2 regions of the Leisingera thetidis genome follow, and region 1 is predicted to be linked to the other one. Evidence: riboswitches for the same ligand, from Rfam matches in the RefSeq annotation. Region 1 holds a riboswitch; the other holds the start of a gene.

Region 1 (7,817 bases):
CAACATTATCAGCATGATGATGGGCGGCCAGGCCAAGGAGCTGATCCTGGCCGGCGGCACCGTGCGGCAAAGCGACGGCGCCATTGTGGGCGAGGACGCGGTGGAGTTCATCTCCCGCTACAAGGTCGATTTTGCGGTCATCGGCGCCTCTGCGCTGGATGCCGACGGTGCGGTGATGGACCACGACGCCCGCGAAGTCTCGGTCGCCCGCGCGATCCTGAAGAACGCCCGGCAAAAAGTGCTCGTCTGCGACGGCAGCAAGTTCTCCCGCTCCGCCCCGGTGCGCATCTGTGACGTGGCAGAACTGGACGTGGTGATCACCGACCGCCCGGTGCCGGACGAATTCGCCGAGGCAGCGCAGGCCGCCGGCACCCGGATTCTAACCGCCGCGCAAAACGAAAGCAGCGAAAATGACTGACACGCCCGTTACGGATCTTTTCATCATCGGCGGCGGCATCAACGGCTGCGGCATCGCCCGCGACGCCGCCGGCCGCGGCCTTTCGGTGATGCTGGCCGAGATGAACGATCTCGCCTCCGCCACCTCCTCCGCCTCGACCAAACTGTTCCACGGGGGGCTGCGCTATCTGGAATATTTCGAATTCCGGCTGGTCCGCGAGGCGCTGATCGAGCGCGAGGTGCTCTTGAAGGCAATGCCGCACATCTCCTGGCCGATGCGCTTTGTGCTGCCGTTTCACACGGACATGCGGTTTGACAGCGAAACGCCGACGTCGAAACTCCTGACAACCTTCATGCCCTGGATGAAGGGCCGCCGCCCGGCCTGGCTGATCCGTCTGGGGCTGTTTCTGTATGATTCCCTTGGCAAACGCGGCATCCTGCCCGGCACCGCCAAGCTGGACCTGGCAGCCGATCCGGCAGGCAGACCGCTGAAAGACAAGTTCAAAACCGCATTTGAGTACTCTGACTGCTGGATCGAGGACGCCCGCCTGGTGATGCTGAACGCCCGCGACGCGCAGGCCCGCGGCGCCGAAATCCTGACCCGGACCGAGGTGCTGTCAGCGGAGCGCCATGCAGGCCACTGGGTGATCCGCACCAGGGACCACGCCAGCGGCGAGGAGCAGGAACACCGCGCGAAGATGCTGGTCAACGCGGGTGGTCCCTGGGTGGCCGACGTGCTGCATCAGAAGCTGGGCCAGAACAGCCGCGAAAACGTGCGCCTGGTGCGCGGCAGCCATATCGTGGTGCCGAAACTTTTCGACCACGGCCGCTGCTATTTCTTCCAGGGAACGGACGGGCGGATCATCTTTGCCATTCCCTATGAGCAGGATTTCACCCTGATCGGCACCACTGACGCCGACCACCCGGATCCGGAGACAAGACCGCAGTGCACCGAGTCCGAGCAGGATTATCTGATTGATTTTGCATCGCAATATTTCGAGAAGCCATTGAGCCGCGAAGATATCGTATGGACCTATTCCGGCGTCCGCCCTCTGTATGACGACGGTGCCAGCTCCGCCACCGCGGCCACCCGGGAATACGTGCTGACGCTGGATCAGGCGCAGGCGCCTTTGCTCAACGTCTTTGGCGGCAAGATCACCACCTACCGCAAACTGGCCGAGGCGGCACTGGCCAAGATTGGCGAGGTATTCCCGCAGCTGCCCGGCGACTGGACCGCAGGCGTCGCCCTGCCCGGCGGCGATTTCGCGGTGGCGGATGTGGAAACGTTGAAGACCAGACTGGCTGCGGACTACCCGTTCCTGACGCCCTATTGGGCGGGCCGGATGATCCGCGCCTATGGCACCGAGGCCTGGGAGGTGCTGGGCGATGCCAAAACCGCCGCTGATCTGGGGCAGGACTTTGGCGCGACCATCACCGCGCAGGAGCTTGACTGGGCCATTGCCCGCGAATGGGTGCGCGCGGGCGATGACTACCTGTGGCGGCGCACCAAGCTGGGCCTGCGACTGGATGAGGCCCAGCGCGCAGCGGTGGATGCCTACATTCAAGGCAAGGCCGCACAGCTCGCCGCATAAATGATGAGCTGCCCGGCGGCACCGCCGGGCGGCGCCTGCCTGCCCCCGGCAGGCGCTTTTGCGCCTACCCAGGCAGGCTTCGCCCTCAGCTTTAAAACTCGACGCCCTTCTGCGCCTTTACTCCGGCGCGGAACGGATGCTTGATCTGGCCCATCTCTGTCACCAGATCGGCGATCTCGATCAGCTCTTCCTTGGCGTTGCGGCCGGTCAGCACCACATGGGTCATCGGCGGCTTCTGCTCCACCAGGAACTCCAGCACCTCCTCGAGATCCAGATACTCATAGCGCAGCGCGATGTTGATCTCGTCCAGCAGCACCATGGTGTTGCGCTCGTCCAGGATCATCTCCTTGGCCTTTTCCCAGCCTTTCTGGGCGGCGGCAATGTCACGCGCCTTGTCCTGCGTCTCCCAGGTAAAGCCTTCGCCCATCGCATAGAACTGGCACAGATCGCTGAAGTTCTCCTCGATCAGCGTGCGCTCGCCGGTCTGCCAGGCGCCCTTGATGAACTGCACCACGGCGGACGGCATCCCGTGCGCGATGCAGCGCATGATCATGCCGAACCCGGACGAGGATTTCCCCTTGCCCGGCCCGGTGTGGACGATGATCAGGCCCTTCTCGCCTTCCTTCGTCTTCATCATCCGGTCGCGGGCGGCTTTCTTCTTGGCCATCTTCGACGCGTGGCGGGCGGCTTCCGCTTCCGAAATGCCGGTTTCGGGCTTTTCGCTCATAAGGGCTCTCCAGCTGTTTGACCCCATGTCTTGACAAAGAAGGGCACGATAGCGCAAGGGGGTTTCGCTGGTTCCTGCAAATGCAGGCGAAGAGGGAATGTGAAGGCCCCCATATCCGATGGGTGCTCAAGCACAGCCGCCCCCGCGACCGTGACCGGATGAGGCCGCCATGCCACTGGGAGAGACCCCGGGAAGGCAGGATGGCCGGCAAGGCGCTGGCCTTGGCATCCGCAAGCCGGGAGACCTGCCAGCGTGTGAGAGATCAACGGGCGGGCGGGGTGTTCCGCGACCGGTTGAGGGGCTGGCACGCTGCCGCCCCTTTTCGGCCATCCCGCACGCCCTGCCGCGACAGGAGACGCGCCGATGGCTGACGATCAGGCGGTTACCCCCGCCAGCACCCCGGGACCGGTCACGCTGACCGTATGCCTCACCTGCCGCCGCGACGGCGCCGATCCCGAGGCTGCCCGTCCGGGCGCTGTCCTGCACGCCGCGCTGGAAGAGGCCGGAATGCCCGCAGGCGTCGCCTTGCGCGGTGTTGAATGCCTGTCCTCCTGCAAACGCGGCTGTGCCGTTGCACTGGTCGGCGGCGCGGAGCGCTGGACTTATGTCTACGGCGACCTCGACCCGGACCAGCATGTTCCCGAAATCCTGGAAGGCGCTGCAGCCTATGCCGCCACCGCCGACGGCCTCGTGCCCTGGCGCGAGCGGCCGCAGACCTTCCGCAAGCAATCCGTTGCCCGCATCCCGCCGGCCAAGTTCTTCTCCGAGGAGTAATCATGAGCGACCTCAACAAGATCCCCGTCACCGTCATCACCGGCTTCCTTGGCGCAGGGAAAACCACGCTGATCCGCCACCTGATGCAGAATCCCCAGGGCAAGCGCCTGGCGGTGGTGGTGAACGAGTTCGGCACTGCCGGAGTCGACGGCGACATCCTTAAATCCTGTGCCGACGACAACTGCCCGGCGGAGAACATCATGGAGCTGGCCAACGGCTGCATCTGCTGCACAGTGGCGGATGACTTCATCCCCACCATCGAGCAATTGATGGCGCTGCCGGAAAAGCCCGATCACATCGTGATCGAAACCTCCGGCCTGGCCCTGCCCAAGCCGCTGCTCAAGGCCTTTGACTGGCCCGCGATCCGCTCCCGCATCACCGTCGACGGCGTGATCGCGCTGGCGGACGCTGAAGCGGTCGCCAAGGGCCAGTTTGCCCCCGATCTCGACGCCGTGCAGGCCCAGCGCGAAGCGGATGACAGCATCGACCACGAAACCCCGCTCAGCGAGGTATTCGAGGACCAGATCTCCTGCGCCGACATCGTGCTGCTGTCCAAGGCCGACCTGGCCGGCGACGAAGGCGTCGAGAAGGCCCGCGCCGTGATCGAAGCCGAGGCGCCGCGCAAGCTGCCGATCCTGCCGATGAGCGAAGGCGTCATCGACCCGCGCATCATCCTGGGCCTCGGCGCGGCGGCTGAGGACGATCTCGACGCCCGCCCCAGCCACCACGACGGCCACCACGACCACGAGCATGACGATTTTGAAAGCATCGTTGTCGAATTGGGCGAAGTCTCCGACCCGGAAGCGCTGCAGAATGCCATCGTGAAACTCGCCCGCGAACGCAATATCCTGCGCGTCAAAGGCTATGTCGCGGTGGAAGGAAAGCCGATGCGGATGCTGGTTCAGGCCGTGGGCGAGCGTTTGCGCGCCCAGTACGACCAGCCCTGGGGCGCGCAGCCGCGCAAGACCGCCCTGGTGGTCATCGCCGAGCATGACAACATCGACGAACAGGCCATCCGCGCCGAGCTGGGGGCGTAAGCAGATGCGCCAAAGCGAAACTTCAAACGTTTCGCCCGGCGGCAACGCCGGGCAGCGCCCGACCTCCCCGTTTTGCCAGGGGCAAACCTTTGGTTTGACGGGAGGGCGCTTCGCTTCCTCCCGAGGCCGGGCGCTGCCCTCTGCTCTTCTTTCCGAAAGGGCCTGACCCATGCACGTCGTCTTCCGCGAAAGCCACGGCCTTGACGAGACCGACACCCCGCAGGACCTCGGGCAGACGCCTGCGGACCTTGTGGTGCTGTCCTTCTCCGACAGCGACCTCGGCGCCTTCGCGGCGGGCTGGCACCGCGCGGACGGCAAGCTGCCCTCCCTGCGCCTCGCCAATCTGGTGGCGCTGAAGCACCCGCTGTCGGTCGACGTCTACGCGGAACAGACGCTGGAGGGCGCCAAGGGCATCCTCGTCCGCCTGATCGGCGGTGAAAGCTATTGGTCCTACGGCCTGGCCACCCTGCAGGATCTGGCCCGCCGCAAGGGCATTGCACTGGCCATCCTCCCCGCCGACGGGCGCGAGGACGCGCGGCTTGATGAGCTGTCCACCCTGCCCGTTTCCACCCTGCGCCGGCTGCAGGCGCTCTGCGATGCAGGCGGTGCGGTTGCGGCGCAGGCTGCACTGGCGCAGCTGTCGCTGGCAGCCGGCCTTTACGCAGGCCCGGTGCTTGGCCTCAAGTCCATGCCCGAGCATGGCTTCTACGACCCATCCAAGGGCGTTCTGGCAGACCTGTCCGCACAGGACAAACCGCTGGTGCTGGTGAGTTTCTACCGCTCCTACCTCACAGCTGCCGATACCGCCCCGGTCGATGCCCTGATCGCGGAACTGCGGGGCCGCGGCTACGCGGCTTACGGCGTTTTTGCCGCCAGTCTCAAGACGCCCGCCGCCGCAGACTGGCTGCGCGCAAAGCTCCCGGAACTGGCCCCGGCCGCCATCGTCAACGCCACCGCGTTTTCAGCGCAGGGCACCGACGGCAGCACCTCGCCGCTCTCCGCCACCGGCTGTCCGGTCTTTCAGATCGCCCTCTCCACCGCCCGCAAGAAGGACTGGGCCGAGGCCGGCCGCGGCCTCTCTCCGGCTGATCTGGCCATGCATGTGGTTCTGCCCGAGGTCGACGGCCGCATCTTTGCAGGCGTCGTCAGCTTCAAATCGCCGGGCAGGAAAGACCCGGACCTGCAATACTCCCGCTTCGCCCACCGCGCCGATGCGGACCGCATCAAGGCTGCAGTCGACCGCGTCGAGGGCTGGCTGCGTCTGGCAAGACTGCCGAATGCGGATAAGCGCCTCGCCCTGATCCTGTCGACCTATCCAGGCCGCGACCACAACCTCGCGCATGCCGTGGGGCTGGACGCGCTGGCCTCCTGCGACGAGATCCTGCGCGCGCTGGCGGCACAGGGCTACGCTGTAGGCGCACTCGAAAACACCGGGCTGCGGCTGATGGAGGAGACGCTGAGCGTCCCCCTTTCTGACTACAAGGCTGCGCTCGCCGCCCTGCCGCAAGACCTTCAGGGCATGCTGGCCGAAGCCTGGGGCAGCCCGGAAGAAGACGCGGACTGCCGCGATGGCGCCTTTCATTTCAAGGCCCTGCGCGCAGGCAACGCATTGGTCGCGCTGCAGCCAGAGCGCGGCGAGGTGAAAACCCGCGTCGATGACTACCACGACCTCGACCGCACCCCGCGCCACGCCTATGCGGCCTTTTACCTGTGGCTGCGCTCCCAGGCAGACGCCCTCGTCCACATCGGCGCCCACGGCACGCTGGAATGGCTGCCGGGCAAAGCGGTGGCGCTGTCGGGGCAATGCTGGCCCGAGGTGCTGACCGGGCCGCTGCCCGTTGCCTACCCCTTCATCGTCAACGACCCGGGCGAGGCCGCCCAGGCCAAGCGCCGCATCGGCGCCGTCACCCTCGGCCACCTGCCGCCCCCCCTGGCGCAGACCAGCCTGCCTGAGGGCATGGCGCGTCTTGAAAGCCTGCTCGACGAATACTCTACCGCCGACGGCCTTGATCCGGCCCGCCGCGACCGCCTGATCGGCGATATCCGCGCCGAGGCGCAGGGCACCGGCGTCGAGGCCGACCTCGGCCTCACTCCCGATGCCTCCCCTGCCGAGGCGATCACCCGCATCGACGCCTTTGTCTGTGACATCAAGGAAAGCCAGTACGGCGAGGGCCTGCACATCTTCGGCACCGGCCAGTGCGGGGCGGAGGAACGCGCCGGGCTGATTGCGGCCTTAGACGGCAAGATCGTCCCCCCCGGCCCCTCCGGCTCGCCGTTCCGCGGCCGCTCGGACGTGATCCCAACGGGGCGCAACCTCTTTACCACCGACCCGCGGGCGGTGCCGTCGCGGGCGGCGCATGCGCAAGGGGTCAAACTGGCAGAAGAGCTGCTGCGCCGCCACCTTCAGGACCACGGCGACTGGCCCAAGGGGCTGGTGATCGACCTCTGGGGCTCCGCCACCATGCGCACGGCGGGCGAGGAATTTGCGATGGCGCTGCACCTTGCCGGGCTGGCGCCCAAGTGGGACGAAGGCTCCGAACGCGTCTCCGGCTTCGAGGTGCTGCCGCTCTCGATGCTGAACCGCCCGCGCATTGACGTGACCCTGCGGGTGTCCGGCCTGTTCCGCGACGTCTTCCCCGGCCTCGCCCAGATGTTCGAAACCGCCGCTGCCGCCCTCGCCCGGCGCGAGGAGGCCCCGGCGGACAACCCCTACCTCACCGAGACCCCGCGCGTGTTCGGCCCCAAGCCGGGCCAGTACGGCCTGTCGATGAACCCGCATCTGGACGACTACACCGACGAGGCCCGCGCCGCGGCAGGGGAAGCCTGGCTCAATGCCTCTTCGCACGCGATCGACGCCAAGGGAGCAATCAGCGATGCGCGCGAGGCGCTGGAAACCCGGCTGCAAGGCGCTGACAGCTTCGTGCACCTGCAGGATCTGCCGGAAACCGACCTGCTGGTCGCCTCGGACTACGCCGCGCATGAGGCCGGCTTTGCCGCCGCCATGGCCCGCATCGGCCAGGCTGCGCCCGCGCTCTATCACCTCGACGCCACCCGTCCGGACAAGCCGCAGGCGCGTTCGCTGGGCGAGGAAATCGCCCGCGTCACCCGCGCCCGCGCCGCCAACCCGGCCTGGGCCACCTCGATGATGAACCACGGCTTCCGAGGTGCTGCCGAGATCGCCGCCACCCTCGACCACATGGCCGCCTTTGCGCATCTGGCGCAGGTGGTGCAGCCGCATCTGTTCGACCTCTACTTCGAGGCCACTTTGGGCCGCGGCGATCTGGTCGACTT
Region 2 (7,817 bases), 1.7 Mb from region 1:
TGGGAGGTCAACGAGGACGCCACCGAATACCTGTTGCACATCCGTCCCGGCGTGAACTGGAACGACGGCCGCGGCACCCTGACCGCCAAGGACGTGGCCTACAACTTTGCCCGCTGGTGCGACGGCAAATGGGAAGGAAATTCGATGGCCGCCCGCATGGGCTCCTTGCAGAATGAGGCCGGCGACGGCCCCGCCGAGGGCGCGCTGGAGGTGGTGGACGACCTGACCCTCAAGGTAAAGCTCACGCGCCCCGATATCACCATCATCCCGGCGGTCACCGAATACCCCGCCGCCATCGTGCCGGACGGCTGGTCGGGCGATCCGGGCACTGATCCGATTGGCACCGGCCCCTACAAGCTGGTGGAATACGAGGTCGGCGTGAAAGCGGTTCTGGAGAAGAACACGGACCATGATTGGTGGGGCGACGGCGCGCATCTGGACCGGATCGAGTTCATCGATTTCGGCACCGACGGCGCCACCCATCTGTCGGCGGCAGAGTCCGAAGAAATCGACATGACCTATGAGACCGTGGGCGAATACGTCGACATCTTCACCTCCATCGGCTGGAACGTGAGCGAGTCCATCTCCGCCAACACGCTGGTTCTGCGCACCAACCGCGATGCCGAGGTTGACGGGAAACAGCCCTATGCCGACGCCCGCGTCCGCCGCGCCCTGGCGCTGGCCTGCGACAATGCGGTGCTGCTGGAACTGGGCTATGACGGCCGCGGCACCCTGGCGGAGAACCACCATGTCTGCCCGATCCACCCGGAATATGCCGATATCGGCGCACCGGTGCGCGACGCGGAGGCGGCGCGCCAGCTGATGGAGGAAGCCGGCATGCTCGACTTCGAGCATGAGCTGGTCTCGATCGACGATGACTGGCGGCGCAACACAACGGATGCGCTGGCGGCGCAGATGCGGGATGCGGGCTTCAAGGTCAAACGCACGGTGCTGCCCGGCAATACCTTCTGGAACGACTGGGACAAATACCCGTTCAGCTCCACCGACTGGGGCCACCGGCCGCTGGGAGTGCAGGTGCTGACGCTGGCTTACAAGACCGGCGTCGCCTGGAATGAGACCGGCCTCGCCAGTGCCGAGTTCGACAGCATGCTGGAAGCGGCTTCAGCCATTGCGGATGCCGATACCCGCCGCGGCCACATGGAGGAGATTGAGAAGTTCATGCGTGAGGACGGCACCATCATCCAGCCCTACTGGCGCTCGCTCTACCGCCACGCCCGCCCCGGCGTGATCGGTGCTGAGAGCCACCCGATCAACGAAATCCACGTGCACAAGCTGGCGCTGGAAGCCTGAACGGGCCGGGTTTAGGAAAGGGCGCGCGCCGGTCCCGGCGCGCGCCCTCGTTTGTTCAGATCTCGACCTCGACCCGGCCAATCGGATTGGAGCAGCAAGCCAGGATGTAGCCTGCCTCGACGTCCTCTTCCGAGATGCCGCCGTTGTGGACCATATGCACGTCGCCCGCGGTCTTCTTGACCTTGCAGGTGCCGCAGATGCCGAAGGTGCAGCCCGACGGGATATTGAGCCCCGAGGCCTTGGCCACAGCCAGAACCGTGTCGGTCTCGGTGCAGCTCGCGGTCACGCCGGAGGCGGCAAAGGTGATCTCGGCGGCAGCGGTCTCTTCCGGCACCACATCGTCGATCTCAGGCGCATCGGCCTCGGTCTCAACCGGCGCGCCAAAGCTCTCCTGGTTGTAGTTCTCCATGTCGAAGCCCAGGCCGTTCAGCATGTCGCGCACCGCCTGCATGAACGGTTCCGGGCCGCAGCAATAGACTTCGCGCTCCAGGTAGTCGCCGGCGATCAGGCCCAGCATGATCTGATTGAGCTGGCCGCGGTAGCCGGTCCAGACCTGATAGGGGTCATCCTCCTCCACCACGAAATGCAGCTTGATGCCGGGCACCCGCGCCGCCATGCCTTCAAGCTGGCGCCGCGCGATGATCTCGCTGGGCCGCTTGGCGCAGTTGATGAAGCTGATGTCGGGCGACTGGCCGCGGTCAAACAGGTACTGGGTCATCGACAGGCTCGGCGTGATGCCGGAGCCTGCGGAGATGAACAGGAACTTGCCGTTCGGGCGCTTGGGCAGGGTGAACACGCCCGCCGGGCCGGAGGCCTTGAGGAGCATGCCCGGGCGCAGGTTGTCCAGCATCCAGCGGGTGCCGATGCTGTCGGCCTGCGCCTTCACCGTGACCGAGATCGACAGCGGCCGCGACGGCGAGGAGCTGATGGTGTAGGTGCGCCAGACGGTGCCGCCCGGCACCGGCAGTTCCAGCGTCAGGAACTGGCCCGGCTGGTATTTGAACCACGCGCCGGACGGCGCGCGGAAGCTGAAGGTGGTGGTGTCCGGCGCTTCCGGCACGACCGAGACGCATTCCAGCTTCTCGTCGTCCTTCCACGCCAGGGTCTCGTCCAGCGTTTCGAAATTCGCCTGCAGTCCCATGCCGTTACTCCGCCGCGATCAGGTGGCGGCCGGTCAGCGCGCGGGTCAGGTGTTCGGCATACCAGTTGGAGAACTGGATGACGCCGCTTTCCTGCACTTCGGAATAGGGTCCGGGCTGATAGGCGGGCGAGTTGATGCCGCGCTGGTTGTCCTCGACCACAATGCGGTCCTCGTCGTTGGTGGCCATCCAGACCTCAGTGAGGCGCTTCAGGTCATAGTCCTGGCCCTCGACCGCATCCTTGTGCACCAGCCATTTGGTTGTGACTTCGGTTTCGGTCGGGCTGATCGGGGTGACGCGGAACACGATGGAATGATCCGGCAGGAAGTGGTTCCAGGTGGTCGGGTAGTGGAACTTCAACAGCGTGCCCGCATCGGCGAACGGCACCCGGCCCAGCTGCTTGGCAACCGCCGCCTTGCCGTCCAGGGTATAGCTCTCGGCGCCTTCGTTCAGCGGCATCCGCGCCAGCCGGTGCTGGCCGCGCGCGTCGATAGTGAAGGCCGACGGGATACCAGCCGCCTCGATCCGGTCAAAATGTTTTTGCAGGTGCGCCGGGGTCTCACCGCCCTCAATACCGGTGACCGAGGGATCCTCGGGGAAGGTCCGGCACAGCGACGGGTGGTTGCCGCCGCAGTGATAGCACTCGCGGTTGTTCTCCCAGACCAGCTTCCAGTTGCCGTTCTCGATGATCGAGCTTTCATGGGCAATCTTGGCGTTGCTCAGGTCGTGCGGCTCCAGATAGGGGCGGGCCACAGCGGCAAACGCATCGAAATCCGGTGCCTCATCCGCCAGGCAGATGTAGATCAGACCGGCCAGATCGCGGCAATGCACCGGCTTCAGCCCGTGTTTGGAGGCGTCGAAATCCGGCCCCATGTCGCGCGCCCACAGCAGCGAGCCGTCCAGTTCATAGGTCCACTGGTGGTAGGGGCAGACCAGCTTGGGCGAATTGCCCTTCTTGGCCTTGCACACCACCGAGCCGCGGTGGCGGCAGGCGTTGTGGAAGGCACGCACCTCGCCATCGGTGCCGCGCACGATGATGACGTTGTAGGACCCGACCTGATGGGTGACGAAATTGCCCGCCTTCGGGATCTCGCAGGCCGGAATGGCAAACAGCCACTCGCGGTAGAAGATCTGCCGCATATCCAGATCCAGAACCCCCGGATCGGTATAGAACGCCTGTTCCAGGGAATAGTTTTTCTGCCGGGCCATCAGCTTGGCCAGAATGTCGCTGTCGTGAAGCATCTGCTTCTCTCCTTTGCCGCATCCCCGCGGCAGGTTGGCTTGGGTGCGGGCATCAGGAGAGGGATTGCAGGCCACGCGCCCGCAACCGCCCCGCCGCCGCCCGCGGTTGACGTTTTCATGGCAAGGCTGGTTTCCGGACTGTCCCGGGGCCTTGAGGCGGCGGGGCCTGGCACCTTCCCGAAGCCGCTGCCTCAGTGGTTATTGCCATGCCTTGCCCGGGGTCACCGTTGCGGGGGCAGTGCCGGAGTTACACCAGCTTCCCAATTCTCCGCCCCGGAGGACGGCACCTTGCTATCCGCGGTATTGCCCGATTTCCAGCAATAGGACGGAGACAAATCCGACCCGCCAAAACCGGAAAAAGACATGCATGTTTTCTGCTGCCGGCACAGGCACACACGCCAGAATCTCAAACCGGCATCCGCGGGTCTGTTTGCGGCAAGGCGCTTATCTTTCATGCGTTTATCCGCCATCGCCCTGTGAGAATCGATTCGCCGCCGCCGGCCTGGTGCCAAATTGAGATGAGCCGCGCATCAGCGGCGCGCACGGGGGCAGCACCGGCCAAGCCTGTGCCCCCTGCCGGCCGGGCCCATGCCCAGCCAAACCGCCGCCGCGCAGGCCGCACGCTGGCGCCGGAGAGCTGCTGGCAACGCCAGCAACGGCTGCCGGCTCGGCATGACGTGCTCCCCTGAAAAGTCCGCGATTTGAAGTTAGCCTGTTCTCCAAGCGAGGAGACAGACGATGCGGAAAAGCCGTTTCAGCGAAGAGCAGATCATTGGCATCCTGAAGGAGCACCAAGCCGGAATGGGGGCGAAGGAACTGTGCCGGAAGCACGGCATCCACCGCCCGGCAGGGCATTGCGCAGCAATGTCCCGAGAGGGGGCGATGGCACTTTCTGCAAAAGGCGTTCGAAGTATGGCGGCATGGAAGTGTCCGAGGCCAAGAGGCTGAAGGCTCTGGAGGTCGAGAACGCCAAGCTCAAGAAGATGTTGGCCGAGCACATGCTTGATGTGGCAACGCTGAAAGAGATGCTGGGAATGGCAGCAGGCGAACGCCATGCGTTCGAGTGAGCCTGCGAACCCTTTTGAGGCCCGGTGCAAGGCGGAGAGCCGTGGACTGGGCCATGACAGAGAAGAACTACAACCAGCGGCGGGCCTGTGCCCTGGCCGGGATCGATCCGCGCGTCCATCGGCGTGGATCAACCAGGCCTGCGGACGCCGAGTTGCGAGAGAGGCTGAAGGAGCTGTCCAGCGAACGGCGGCGCTTCGGCTATCCACTGCCCGGCAGTGGTTTGCTTGCAAACCATGAGAGGGGCGGCTGCACCTGCTGCTCGGCCGCGAGGGCTGGAAGGTGAACTGGATCGAAGCCCGTAAGGCAGACGATCCGGGGGATCGTTTGTAGGGTGTAGCGCTCTACCGGATCTACCGCGAAGAGGGGCTGAGCGTGCGCAAGCGCGGCGGGCGAAAACGCGTCATTGGGACGCGTGCGCTCATCACTGCCCGGCAGGCGCATGCGCAGCATGCTGCCGAGAGGGGCGATCCCGCAAGGGCCGAACCAGAGATGGTCGCTGGACTTCGTCTCGGACCGCTTGTCCGCCTCTCGGGACATTGCTGCGCAATGCCCTGCCGGGCAAGGGATGGCCGCCGTTTCCGGGTGCTCTGCGTCATTGACGACTTCAGCCGGGAATGCCTGGCCGCGGTCGTGGACACCTCGCTCTCCGGCCAGCGGGTTGCCCGTGAGCTCGTTACTATCGCCCGAACGCGTGGCTATCCCTGCATGGTGGTCAGCGAGCGAGCTTTGTCCGCCATTGGTCCGAGGACAATGGCGAGCGGGACCGAACTGACGTCGAATGCCATTCTGAAATGGCAGGAAGACCGGAAGGTCGAGTGGCACTACATCGCGTCAGGCAAGCCCATGCAGAACGGCTTTGTCGAAAGCTTCAACGGCCGCCTCCGGGACGAGTGCCTCAACGAGCACTTGTTCGTCAGCCTGCGCCACGCCCGAGAGTTGATCGCGGCCTGGCGTGACGATTACAATCACCATCGCCCACATACGAGCCGCGACGGGCTCACCCCGTGGGAGTATCACCACGGTCAGTAGAGGACCAAACCCTGAACAGAGCGAACTAATAACCGCGGACTCTGCGGGGAGCACGTCAGGCATAATGCCCTGCCCTGCTGCCTTTCCGCGTTCACCACGGACAGAAAAAGGCCGCCTTTCCGGCGGCCTCTTTCACTTCGATTTCCAGCTGTCCAGCCAGCGGCGGAACCGGCCCTTGCGCTCGGCAATCGCATCGCCCGCGGCATAGAGGCTATCCTCAGCGCTTTCGATCATCGGGTCGATCCTGGCCCGCCGGAACCGGCGCCAGCGCACGTAGACGGCCCACAGGATGGCGGCCAGCAGCACCAGGAAGATGATCGAGAACCAGTTGGTTGGCTTGTCCTCCGGCCCGGCCACCGGCTTGATCGACACGGCATTGGGAAAGATCGACAGGAACTCGTTGCGCCAGCCGTAATGCAGCACCGCCACCCACTCCGGGCTGGCCTTGGTCGAGATGCTGTCATTGGCGTCCGTGTACAGGTTCGCAGTATCGAACTTGAAATAGGGCGGCCAGTTCCAGCCGGTGTCTTCGTTGCGGTAAACCATATTGCGGCCGTTGGCGCGCACTGCCTGGATGAACTGCACATCGCGGTTGATCAACTCCGCCGACTGGTCGTCCGGCTTGGACCAGAACAGCCGGGTCCAGTCATTCAGCTCCTGCCGCTCCTCATAAGTGTTGACGATGCGCACCACGTCGTACTGCGGCAGCGTGTAGTGCAGGAAGGCGCCGAACAGCACCCAGAAGGTGATCAGGAAGGCCCATTTGATGTAACGCACGGGGCAGCTCCTCACATGAAGTTAATGACATAGACCAGAAGCGCGATCGCCCCCAGCGGAATGATATAGACCAGCAGGATCAGTTTGCGCCGGAACGAACGGTCATACTGCCGCAGCCCCCGCTGGATGAAGGCCGTGCGGTCGCCGGTCAACCCCTTGTCTTTCCAGCGCCGTTTCAGCTTCGCCCGCCGCACCTCGCGCGAATAGAGCGACACCGCGCCATAGACCACGGTCAACCCCACCAGCAGGATCAGGACCAGGCGGATAAAACCGAACATCTCTATCGCCCCCTCACCCGGTTCACCGCGCCCCAGGGACCAACCCGCTCGACCATCCCCTTGCGCTGCACCCTCGGCAGCTGGGGCATACGGCCCTCCATATCCGGCTCATGTCCGAACAGCGCTTGCCGCGCGCCGGCCTTGTCCACCGCATACTCCCGCGCCAGGAACTCTGCCGCATAGGCCTTTTTTGTCTCCGGCCAGCCCCGGTACTGGCGGTAGAATTCCTCCTTGTGGCAGATGAACATCTGGCGGAAGTCATGCGGGCAGAGTTCCGCCAGCAGCATGTTGACCAGGTCCCGCTGAGCTGAGTCCGAGGCGCGCAGCGAATAGAAATAAGCCGGATGGTCCGAACTGATCTTCGGCCATTTGCCGCCGCCCTCAGCCCAGCGCACAATGGCCGCCAGCCCTTCGAACTCCTCCGGCAGCTCATCCGCATGCCGCGCCGCCATCCGCCGCAGATCCGCCCGCGACAGCCCGGTCAAGTCCCGGCCCTTCTCTGTCAAAACACTGACCGCCAGAAACCCCATCTTCTGCCGCAGGATCGCCGCGCCATCGACGCCGCGCGCGCGGATCACCGGCTCTGCCAGCCCGTTCAGCTCCAGGAACTTGGCAATTGCATTGCGCTGGCTCAGGTCAAAGACATGGCGCAGCGGAACGCCCTCAGGCTTTGCCCCGCTGGCAATCACCGCTGGATGTTCCAAGTCCTGAAACAGGTACAGCCCGCCGAAATGTGCGGTCCAGAAATTGCCCTGCTCAAAGACCTCATGCTCCAGATGCACCGGATTGCGGGTCACATCGCCGGTCTGTTCCGCGGTCGCGATCATCTCAGCAATCAGACCATCATCAAACCAGGCATCCTCACCTGATTTGAACCGCTCCACCAGCTCCGCCAGACGGTCCGCATGGCGCAGCGTGCCGCGGGTTGTATCCGCCTCGATCCGCACCTGCCGGATGTCGAACAGCTTCGCGG

What was found. Region 1 has a riboswitch for cobalamin ahead of OKQ63_RS04795 (DUF1636 domain-containing protein). Riboswitches for the same ligand answer to the same signal wherever they lie in the genome.
Positions count from the first base shown of each region.
Region 2: another riboswitch for cobalamin. It lies ahead of OKQ63_RS17725 (aromatic ring-hydroxylating oxygenase subunit alpha); the one in region 1 lies ahead of OKQ63_RS04795 (DUF1636 domain-containing protein).

Region 1 covers NZ_CP109787.1:1,013,414-1,021,230, reverse strand. The annotation lists gene OKQ63_RS04810 (DeoR/GlpR family DNA-binding transcription regulator) at 1-418, shown strand, start outside; gene glpD (glycerol-3-phosphate dehydrogenase) at 411-1,988, shown strand; gene cobO (cob(I)yrinic acid a,c-diamide adenosyltransferase) at 2,080-2,715, opposite strand; cobalamin riboswitch at 2,767-2,981, shown strand; gene OKQ63_RS04795 (DUF1636 domain-containing protein) at 3,079-3,489, shown strand; gene cobW (cobalamin biosynthesis protein CobW) at 3,492-4,526, shown strand; gene cobN (cobaltochelatase subunit CobN) at 4,696-7,817, shown strand, end outside.
Region 2 covers NZ_CP109787.1:3,672,653-3,680,469, forward strand. The annotation lists gene OKQ63_RS17715 (ABC transporter substrate-binding protein) at 1-1,311, shown strand, start outside; gene OKQ63_RS17720 (FAD-binding oxidoreductase) at 1,367-2,452, opposite strand; gene OKQ63_RS17725 (aromatic ring-hydroxylating oxygenase subunit alpha) at 2,457-3,692, opposite strand; cobalamin riboswitch at 3,800-3,998, opposite strand; partial or broken gene OKQ63_RS17730 (IS3 family transposase) at 4,431-5,818, shown strand; gene OKQ63_RS17735 (DUF1523 family protein) at 5,922-6,566, opposite strand; gene OKQ63_RS17740 (hypothetical protein) at 6,578-6,844, opposite strand; gene OKQ63_RS17745 (DUF6638 family protein) at 6,847-7,817, opposite strand, start outside.